Regions from separate parts of the Natranaerofaba carboxydovora genome, predicted to be linked through region 2. Evidence: riboswitches for the same ligand, from Rfam matches in the RefSeq annotation. Region 2 holds a riboswitch; the other holds the start of a gene.
What was found. Region 2 has a riboswitch for cobalamin ahead of ACONDI_RS03495 (energy-coupling factor ABC transporter permease). Riboswitches for the same ligand answer to the same signal wherever they lie in the genome.
Positions count from the first base shown of each region.

Region 1: another riboswitch for cobalamin. It lies ahead of pssA (CDP-diacylglycerol--serine O-phosphatidyltransferase); the one in region 2 lies ahead of ACONDI_RS03495 (energy-coupling factor ABC transporter permease).

Region 1 is NZ_CP054394.1:1,929,122-1,933,627, forward strand. It holds gene ACONDI_RS09205 (RNA-guided endonuclease InsQ/TnpB family protein) at 1-938, opposite strand, end outside; gene tnpA (IS200/IS605 family transposase) at 943-1,344, opposite strand; cobalamin riboswitch at 1,655-1,839, shown strand; gene pssA (CDP-diacylglycerol--serine O-phosphatidyltransferase) at 2,104-2,850, shown strand; gene rbr (rubrerythrin) at 2,968-3,540, opposite strand; gene ACONDI_RS09225 (response regulator) at 3,762-4,506, shown strand, end outside.
Region 2 is NZ_CP054394.1:729,325-733,830, reverse strand. It holds gene ACONDI_RS03515 (GHMP family kinase ATP-binding protein) at 1-50, opposite strand, end outside; gene ACONDI_RS03510 (adenosylcobinamide-GDP ribazoletransferase) at 123-914, opposite strand; gene cbiB (adenosylcobinamide-phosphate synthase CbiB) at 1,080-1,985, opposite strand; gene cobU (bifunctional adenosylcobinamide kinase/adenosylcobinamide-phosphate guanylyltransferase) at 2,031-2,567, opposite strand; cobalamin riboswitch at 2,797-2,985, shown strand; gene ACONDI_RS03495 (energy-coupling factor ABC transporter permease) at 3,164-3,859, shown strand; gene ACONDI_RS03490 (energy-coupling factor transporter transmembrane component T family protein) at 3,926-4,506, shown strand, end outside.

The DNA of each region.
Region 1 (4,506 bases), 1.2 Mb from region 2:
AGTATTTTACATACAGGACATGTTTGACTGGTGTATTTAGGGTTTACAAATTCTACTGCTATGCCTGCTAATTTTGCTTTGTACTCAATGTATGATGCTAGACGATAGAATGACCATGCATGAAGGTTCTTTTCGTTTTTACGGCTTGTTCTTGCCGTGGTTCTGATATTAGATAGTTTTTCTAATCTAATGGTGGAAACTTTATTATCTATTGCAAAGTCAACCACTTTACGGCTGATTTTATGGTCCTGGTCTTTCATCCAGCGCTGTTCTTTGTCGTTGAGGTTTTTGATGGCATTTAATTTTTTTGCTTTTCCTAATTTACGTCGTTTTGTTTTGAATTTTCTGCGGATATATTTGTTTTGTCTGCCGTTACCGGTGAATTTTGTTTTGCCGGTACTTGTTACTGCGACTGCTGGAGATTTTAGGCCTAAGTCTACGCCCATTATTATATCTGTTTCTTTAGGTTTAGGGTCTGGTAGTGTTACACATATTTGGGCTATCCACTTGTTTGATTTCTTTGTGATGCGCAGTGTGCCCAGTTTGTTTTTAAGTAGCTCTTTTTGATATTCGGTTAATACGGCTTTTATGGCTATACGCTTTGATTTAGTATTGATACATACTGGAAATTCAATGATGTTGTCTTTGATTTTGTAGTTTTGATTGTTCCATATACAGATTGGTTTTTTAAGGATAGGCACTCTTTTTATCTTCTTTGATCTACGATAAACACTTTTTGCATCACGGATTGCTTGATTTTTGACGGCACTTGGCATTGATACATTAACATCTTTTGATGATAGTTTTAATGATTTTTTAGCTTGGACCATTTCAGAAACTAGTGTGTTAATGGTTTTTATGTATTCTTTTGATATATCTATCAGGTGTTTTTCTTGTTCTTTTGTTGGTAGTAGTTTGATCTTCGCTGTTTTTTCCATGAGTTCACCCTCTTGTTTTTTGTTCTTCGACATACTTTTTGATAGTATCGCTTGATACATTACCTGCTGTTGATACGAAGAAAGAACGTGTCCATAAGCTTGGTAGATGTTTTAAATGTTTGAACTCTTGACGAAGTTTTCTTGAACTCACCCCTTTTATTTTCGCCATAATTTGAGATGGACTTATTTGTGGTAGAGCATTTAGAAATAAATGCGTATGGTCTTTGTCACACTCAATTGCCAGTACTTCTATTTCCTGTTCGATACATACTTCATGGACAATTTCTTTAAATCGCTCTTCTACCTTTTGATTTGAAAATATCTTTCTTCGATATCTTGGGCAGAAAACAAAATGATAGTTGATTAATGATACGGTTGTTTTAGTTCTTCTATATTCTTGTTTCATAACTCTAGTGTATATGTTTTTTATTTGTGCTGCAACGATAATTTATAAAAAAATGGGCTTTCATCCCACGATTTAAAACCGTGGGCTTTTCGCCCTTGTACTGTAATAATGGATATAGGGAGTTTTCGTATATGGGATATTAATTCCGGCAAGTGATATCCCAAAAAAATTACTACAGCTAATAGAAAAGTACTTTTTACGTTTTATTTTTTTACTACATATTTAGCAATTTTAAAGCAGGAATAAAGTGAATAAGCTAGAATTATTTATAAACACATAAATTTTTTAATCCTTTTAGGTCTTTTATAAATTTAATATCGAAGAGTTAGGTGCCTTTATTAATAAGGTTAAAAGGGAATCAGGTGAGAATCCTGAGCGGTCCCGCCACTGTAAGGGTAAGGTTATTTTCAGTATGCCACTGGAGTATCACTCTGGGAAGGCCGAATCTAACCAATGATCCCAAGCCAGGAGACCTGCCTAACTAGCGTTCACCGCAGAACTACGAAGGATGGGGAGGTGACTATATTCTATTTTACTTGCTATATTATAAAATAGATAATACTAACTCCCTGTCAGGGGAGTTTTTTTCTTGACAAATTCTTTTAAGATAGAATACAATTGAAATAGTAACTGTTTGAGAACGATTTTCAATCTCATGTGGTTTTTAGCATATATACATCTCTAATAGTTTAAATTCATTAGTTATTTACTTAACAATTATTGTATATAAAAAGAAATACATATTAAATATTTTGGTGGGTGATTAAAATTAAAAAGCTAACACTACACGATGCGAAAAATATTATAGTAAGAAATATCCCCTCGGTTATTACTTTAAGCAATCTAGTATTAGGCTTTTTCTCTATAATATTTACAATAAATTCTCAATATAAAGTTACATTGACATTAATTATTATATGTATGTTCTTAGACTTTCTAGATGGCAAAGTAGCAAGGATTCTTGGAGTATCTAGCTCTTTTGGCAAAGAATTAGACTCTTTAAGTGATGTTGTTTCATTTGGTGTAGCACCAGCTGTATTTACATACACTATCCTCCCTTATAATGCGTATTGGGTTTCTTTAATACTAGCGATTTATTTAATATGTGGCGTATGTAGATTAGCTAGATTTAATGTAAGCAGCAACAACAATTCTAATTTTAGTGGTTTTCCAATCACCACAGCCGGAGGATTATTAGCTTTATTAAGTTTTTATTATGCGGTTTTCCCTCCATCTATTTTCTTTATGATAGTAATAGCCTTGTCTATATCAATGGTAAGCAGAATACCTTTTTTTAGTGTAAAAAAAAGTAAAAGTCATAATGCAAACTTAAGATATTCAAAATGGTTTAGCTTGCTTTTAGTGAGTTTATTTGGAGTTATTGTACTAATCTATCCTTTTGTTATGGCAATAACTTTAATCTTATACTACTTAAGCGGTCTAACATTGATATTAAATCATTTTCAACCTACAAATCTAAACTCTCAAATTAAATTTAAGCGGTAAATAACAGGTATATTAATAGCCATCTAATAGCCTTTATTACTAAAAAATAGGCCTCCCTTTAACTAACAAAGAGAGGCCTTAACTTAATTGAAATCCCTATTTTGCAATATTTAATCTCTACCAGTTGTAATCTCTCATCTCAAAGAACTTTTGTGGGTGATCACAAGCAGGGCATACTTGTGGAGCCTTCTTCCCTGTAATGTTAAAACCACAATTTCTACATCTCCATGTTACTTCTTCAGGCTTTTCATACACTTTATTCTCTTTCAAGTTATTAAGCAAACCTAAAAACCTTTCTTCATGGTACTTTTCAGCAATTGCTATATTTTCAAACACTGAAGCAATCTCTTTAAACCCTTCTTCTTTGGCAACTTCTGCAAATTCAGGGTACATTTCGGCGTGCTCGTGGTTTTCACCATTAGCTGATTCTTTCAAGTTCTCTTCTGTAGTGCCAATAATTCCGGCAGGGAAGTAAGCTTGTATCTCTGCTTCGCCACCTTCTAAAAACTTAAATAATCGCTTAGCATGTGCTCTTTCATGTTTTGCTGTTTCTTCAAAAACAGCTGCAATCTGCTCGTATCCTTCTTTACTTGCTTGACTGGCATAATAATCATAACGATTTCTCGCTTGAGATTCTCCAGCAAAAGCGGTTAACAAATTCTTTTCTGTTTTTGTACCTTTAATAGACATAAGTTTTCACCTCTCCCTTTCACGTACTAGTATTTTCACTTAATATATATTTGATATTTTTAATATAAAATCCTTGTTCACTCCATCACTTTTTTGAATTAAATTTTAAAATTTTGTTTTAATTTATTAAATCTTAATTTTCTCTTAACATTTTTGTGAGATAATAAATAAAAACCGGTATTTCAAATTAAATAACTAATTTTAAGAAAGAGTGATAAAAATTGTCAGAAAAAATTCTTTTAGTCGAAGATGATAAGCACATAGCAAGGCTAGTCACCTATAATTTAGAAAAAGAAGGCTATCAAGTAACTCATGAGATCCGTGGAGACAAAGCTATAGAACTATTATATCAAAATGACTTTGATCTTGTAGTTTTAGATATAATGCTCCCCGGGATAAGTGGTCTTGACTTTTGCCGTAAGGCAAGAGAGTATAAAAAAGAACCATACCTGCCAATTATTATGCTTACAGCCAAAAATGAAGAAACTGATAAAATAGTCGGGCTTGAGATGGGTGCAAATGATTATGTCACAAAACCCTTTAGTCCAAAAGAATTAACAGCACGCGTCAAAGCTCAACTAAGAAGCAAATTTCATATTAATGCTATAGAAAACGAGACATCATCCAAGGCAAAAACAGGCAAAGAAAAAAGTGAAAATGAATCTAGTTCAGAAATCAATAATGATGAAATAATCGTTGGCTCACTAATATTAAACCCCAAAAAATACAGGGCCAAAATTGCTAATATCCTTTTAAACTTAACTCCAAAAGAATTTGAGCTGCTAATGTTGTTAGCAACTAGCCCTGGACAGGTATTCACAAGAGATCTATTGTTAGAAAAAATATGGGGTTTTGATTATGAAGGTGATACTAGAACAGTCGATGTTCATATACGACATATACGTCAAAAGATACAAGAAACCGGATATAATAAGGTGATCATTGAAACAGTAAGAGGTGTGGGAT
Region 2 (4,506 bases):
CCACAGGTTAGTGGCACTTTAAGACAAACCCATTTTTCGTTTATAGACAATTCATTCACCACCATTACAAATAAAACATCATACTTTTGTGAGTAGACTTTTTGCACCAAAGTACAGTTTTATTATATAAGAAAACTTCCCATTAAAAGAACCATTACCTGGGAAAATTCACAGCAGGCACCATAACCATCTCCATTTACCCCACCAAGTTTGATAGATAAACGTTTAATAAATAAATAGGTCAAACTCCCTGATATTACAGCAGCTATGATAAGTTCTGTTAAGATTGTACCCGTTAAATTTTCTGGAAAGAAAAAATACAATGCTAAAAGCAGTACCCCTCCGGACAATACAGCCCATAGATGACCAAGTATACTGTAGTCCTCCTGACATATTTGTCCAAGCCCTTTTTTCCCTGAAGGATAGGGAAAAGAAACTATCACTAAATACATCAGAATTCTCGCAAACCACGGGAAAAAAAGAATCCACACCAAAGAAAACTCACTAATTAAAACTTCTCTTAAAAATATCACTTTTCCTAATATCAGAAAAACAAGTCCTGCCGCTCCTATTGCTCCGATATTACTATCTTTCAAAACCGCTCTTAAATCATCGCCTTCTTTGCGGCTGTATATACCATCTATCCAATCAGAAAAACCATCTAAATGAAGCCCACCTGTCAAAAACCCATCTAACAGTACCAGTAAAAAAGCAAGCATAAAAGGAGAAACAAGCCCATCTAAAACCAAGAACAAAAACAAATATATAAAAGATAAAATCACACCAACCCAGGGAAAATAATGAGTTGTCCTTGTGAAATCTAACTGCCATCCAGGCATGGGAACTACCGTAAGGAGTGTAATTGCAGAATATAGCCTTTTGTAAAAAGTCTTTATTTGCTTAAATAAGTTCATTATAATTGGCATCCTTCCAGTAATTAACCTTGGTTATAATGTTAATTTTACTGCAAAAAGTCATATGAAAAAAAGTTTTGTTTTTAATTGTAATACATCTTGATGAGAAAGCAGGAGAATCGACGTTTATATTTTATCATACCATACAAATAGAACATGATGAATTTAAATCAAATAGTTTATAATAAGCGATAAAACAACTGAGAATAGCAGGGCCATCCAGGCCGAAATATTTATTAGATTTATTGCACTTTTTAGATGATGAGGTCCTGGAAGCTTTTGGTTTTCTCCCATATATGCCCGAAAAGATTCTTCCCCATTATAATAATTAAGACCTCCAAGTCTAACCTCCAACAAACCAGCCACAACACTTTCTGATTGGCCAGCATTTGGACTTGGATGTTTACTGGCATCTTTTTTTCTTAATGAAACCGCTTTTTTATAATTTAACTTTTTTAGCCTTCCAACCAAAAGGAATATATATGCCGATAATCTTGCAGGGATATAATTTAAAACATCATCAAGTTTAGCAGAAAAATAACCTAAATCTCTATAAGGCAAAAATTTGTACCCAATCATAGAGTCCAAGGTGTTGACAGCTTTATATGTCATAGCGAGGGGAGCCCCACCAATAGCTCCAAAAAAAAGGGGCGCCATAATACCATCTCCAAAACTCTCAGCAGCCGTCTCAATTCCTGCCCTTGATACTTCACTATCATTTAGCCTTGAAACATCCCTACCTACAACTTTACCAACTGCTTTTCTTGCACTATCCAAATCCCCATGCATAAGAGGATCTAATACATCTTTTAAATGATAGGTCAAACTTTTAATAGAAATACAAAAATAAAGAAGTAAAAGTTCAACCCACCAGCCTATACTCACCAACAGAACTGATACATAGTAGGTTATAAATATTACGATGAGTGCCAATACAACTCCGCCAGCTTTTAAGCTGGTTGGTGTTTTAAATATTTTAAAAGCTAGATCTTTAAGCTTGTCAATTAAAATTCCAATCAAACAAACCGGGTGATACCTTCCAAAAGGATCTCCTATAAGTAAGTCAAGCAAAAAAGCTCCAGTTATCAATACAGGTGAAAAAATTGTTGCCCCCTCCTATTTTATCTGCGTAGGTATCCCTGAAATAACTAAATATACTTCATCAGAGGACTCAGCAATTATACGATTGGCACGACCTGCAAGATCTCTGAAAACCCTACCCATTTTGTGTTCAGGCACCAAACCAAAACCAACTTCATTGGTAACAAAGATAGTTTCTGCTTCATTTTTTTTTATAATATCAATCATTTTTTTGAATTCTTCTAGCACAAAAGTTTCAAATCTTTCATCCCACTTATCCCAGTATTTCATAAGTTTATTTGAAAGATAAACGGTTACACAGTCAACCAAAATTAGTTGCTTTTTTTTACATAAAGAATTAAACCTATGAAAAAGATATAAAGGCTCCTCAATTGTTTCCCAATCTATAGGCCTTCTTTCTCTGTGAACTTCTATTCTTCTTTTCATCTCCTCATCATGCGGCTCAGCAGTAGCTACATATGACACAGGCAAAGGAGATTCTTTGGCTAGTTGTTCAGCATAATCACTTTTCCCTGAGCGAGCTCCACCTGTTACCAAAATAAGTTTAGACATGAAATTCTCCTTTAACACGAAAATTCAACATCAAAAATCTAGCTTACTCGAACTACGAACGTCCGAGTATCCTTAAAACACTATATCATAAACCGAATTTTTTTGCCATATTTATAAATATATATTAACCATACACAAATTTCCTAGCACTTTTGTTTTGGGTTATCACTTCTAACTTTCACTTGCCCACCAAACCTTCTTATGGTATAGTTATATAAAAGCAATATAAATACGAGTTTTACCTCAGGGTGCCATTACTAATGGTTAAAAGGGAATCAGGTGAAAATCCTGAGCGGTCCCGCCACTGTAATTGGCCAAATTATCGTGTTTTAGCCACTGGAAAGTTTCTTTCCCGGGAAGGCTATAACACCTTACTTGGGCCATAAGCCAGGAAACCTGCCCTGAGGCCGGTACTCTAATAGCCTTCGAGGATAAAGGCAGAGTACCCACGCTGGACTGTCTAGACTAACTGTAGCTTAGAACGCAGTTAGTAATAATAAGACATAGTACAGCCGGGTACCCAGCTTCTTCCTAGAAGGCTGGGATTTTTATTTTGCCTAATAATAAAATTAACAACACTAGAGGAGGAAGTTATAATGCATTTACCTGATGGTGCAATGGGCATAACACAAGCTGCTAGTTGGTGGGCTCTAACTGGAGGATCTCTTATAACGGCAGTAATGGCTTTTAGAAACAAAGCCAAAGATATTCCGGGCATTAAAGGTATCTTGGGCCTATTGACCGCAGTATCTTTTGTAATCTCAACGATACATTTTCCTATACCTGTAATTGGAAGCAGTGCACACATGGTGGGAGCTGCGATAATAGCTTTTATTATCGGGCCAAAATTATTACCCATAATCATTTTTCTATCATTGTTTATCCAGGCTTTATTTTTCTCTCATGGAGGTTTAACAACCCTCGGCGCTAACACTTTTGCCACCTGGTTTGGCGGATTTTTTGGCTGGGCTATATTTTATTACTCAGACAAAATAAACTACAAAAATTCTAATTTCTTTTTTATAGCTACAACCTGGTTGGCTGGTTTTTTGGGAAGTATAATTGTGTATGCTATTTCCTCTACTCAAATAGCTCTCTCAGAAGTCCATGAAGCTGCCTTTAGTACAGCATGGGCAACTGCTGCCATAGCATATGCTCCAACCCAGGTTCCTTTTGCAATTGTTGAAGGTATAATTACAGTCGGAGTTTTAAAATTTCTTATGTCAAGAAGGCCGCAGATTTTCGAACACCTAAGACCTGTATCTATTATTGATCCGTTAAAACACAATTAGAAAAGCTACCAATAAGTTGGACCAAACTGACCTAAACTTAACATTTCACATAGAGGTGATTAGTCAATGATTAAGATTTTAAGCCAGAATTATATTAGACCCAAACTGGCTTTCACATCGCTCCATCCTCTAAACAAATTTGCTTTTTCTGCAGTTTTATTTACAATAGCATTTATAATATCATTACCTGTCCAGTTATTATTTTTACTGTTAGGGATGTGTATCTTCTTATTTCTATTAAACATAGAGCATGACAAGACCGTTACTACAGTCAAAGCTGCCCTGTTAAGATTTATAGTACCTGGCAGTATGGGCTTTTTCCTTTTTATATTTAATCTATTCACCAGAAAAGGAGCCGAGATATTCAGTTTTGAGCTGCCATTTGTAGGTTTTGACTTGATCGCAACTTACGAAGGTTTAAATTTTGGCTTATCTATTTTTTTGAGGATTATACTGCTTGCATCAATCTTATGGTTTTTTTGTCTTGTTACATCAAAAGCCGAGCTTGTTGGGCTCTTTAAGCATTTTAGAGTTCCTCATGAGATAATTGACATATTTAATTTTTCAACTCGTTATCTTATTTACTTAAAAGACGAGATAAAAAAAGTACAAAAAGCTCAAAAGACACGTCTTGGCTATACCAGCTT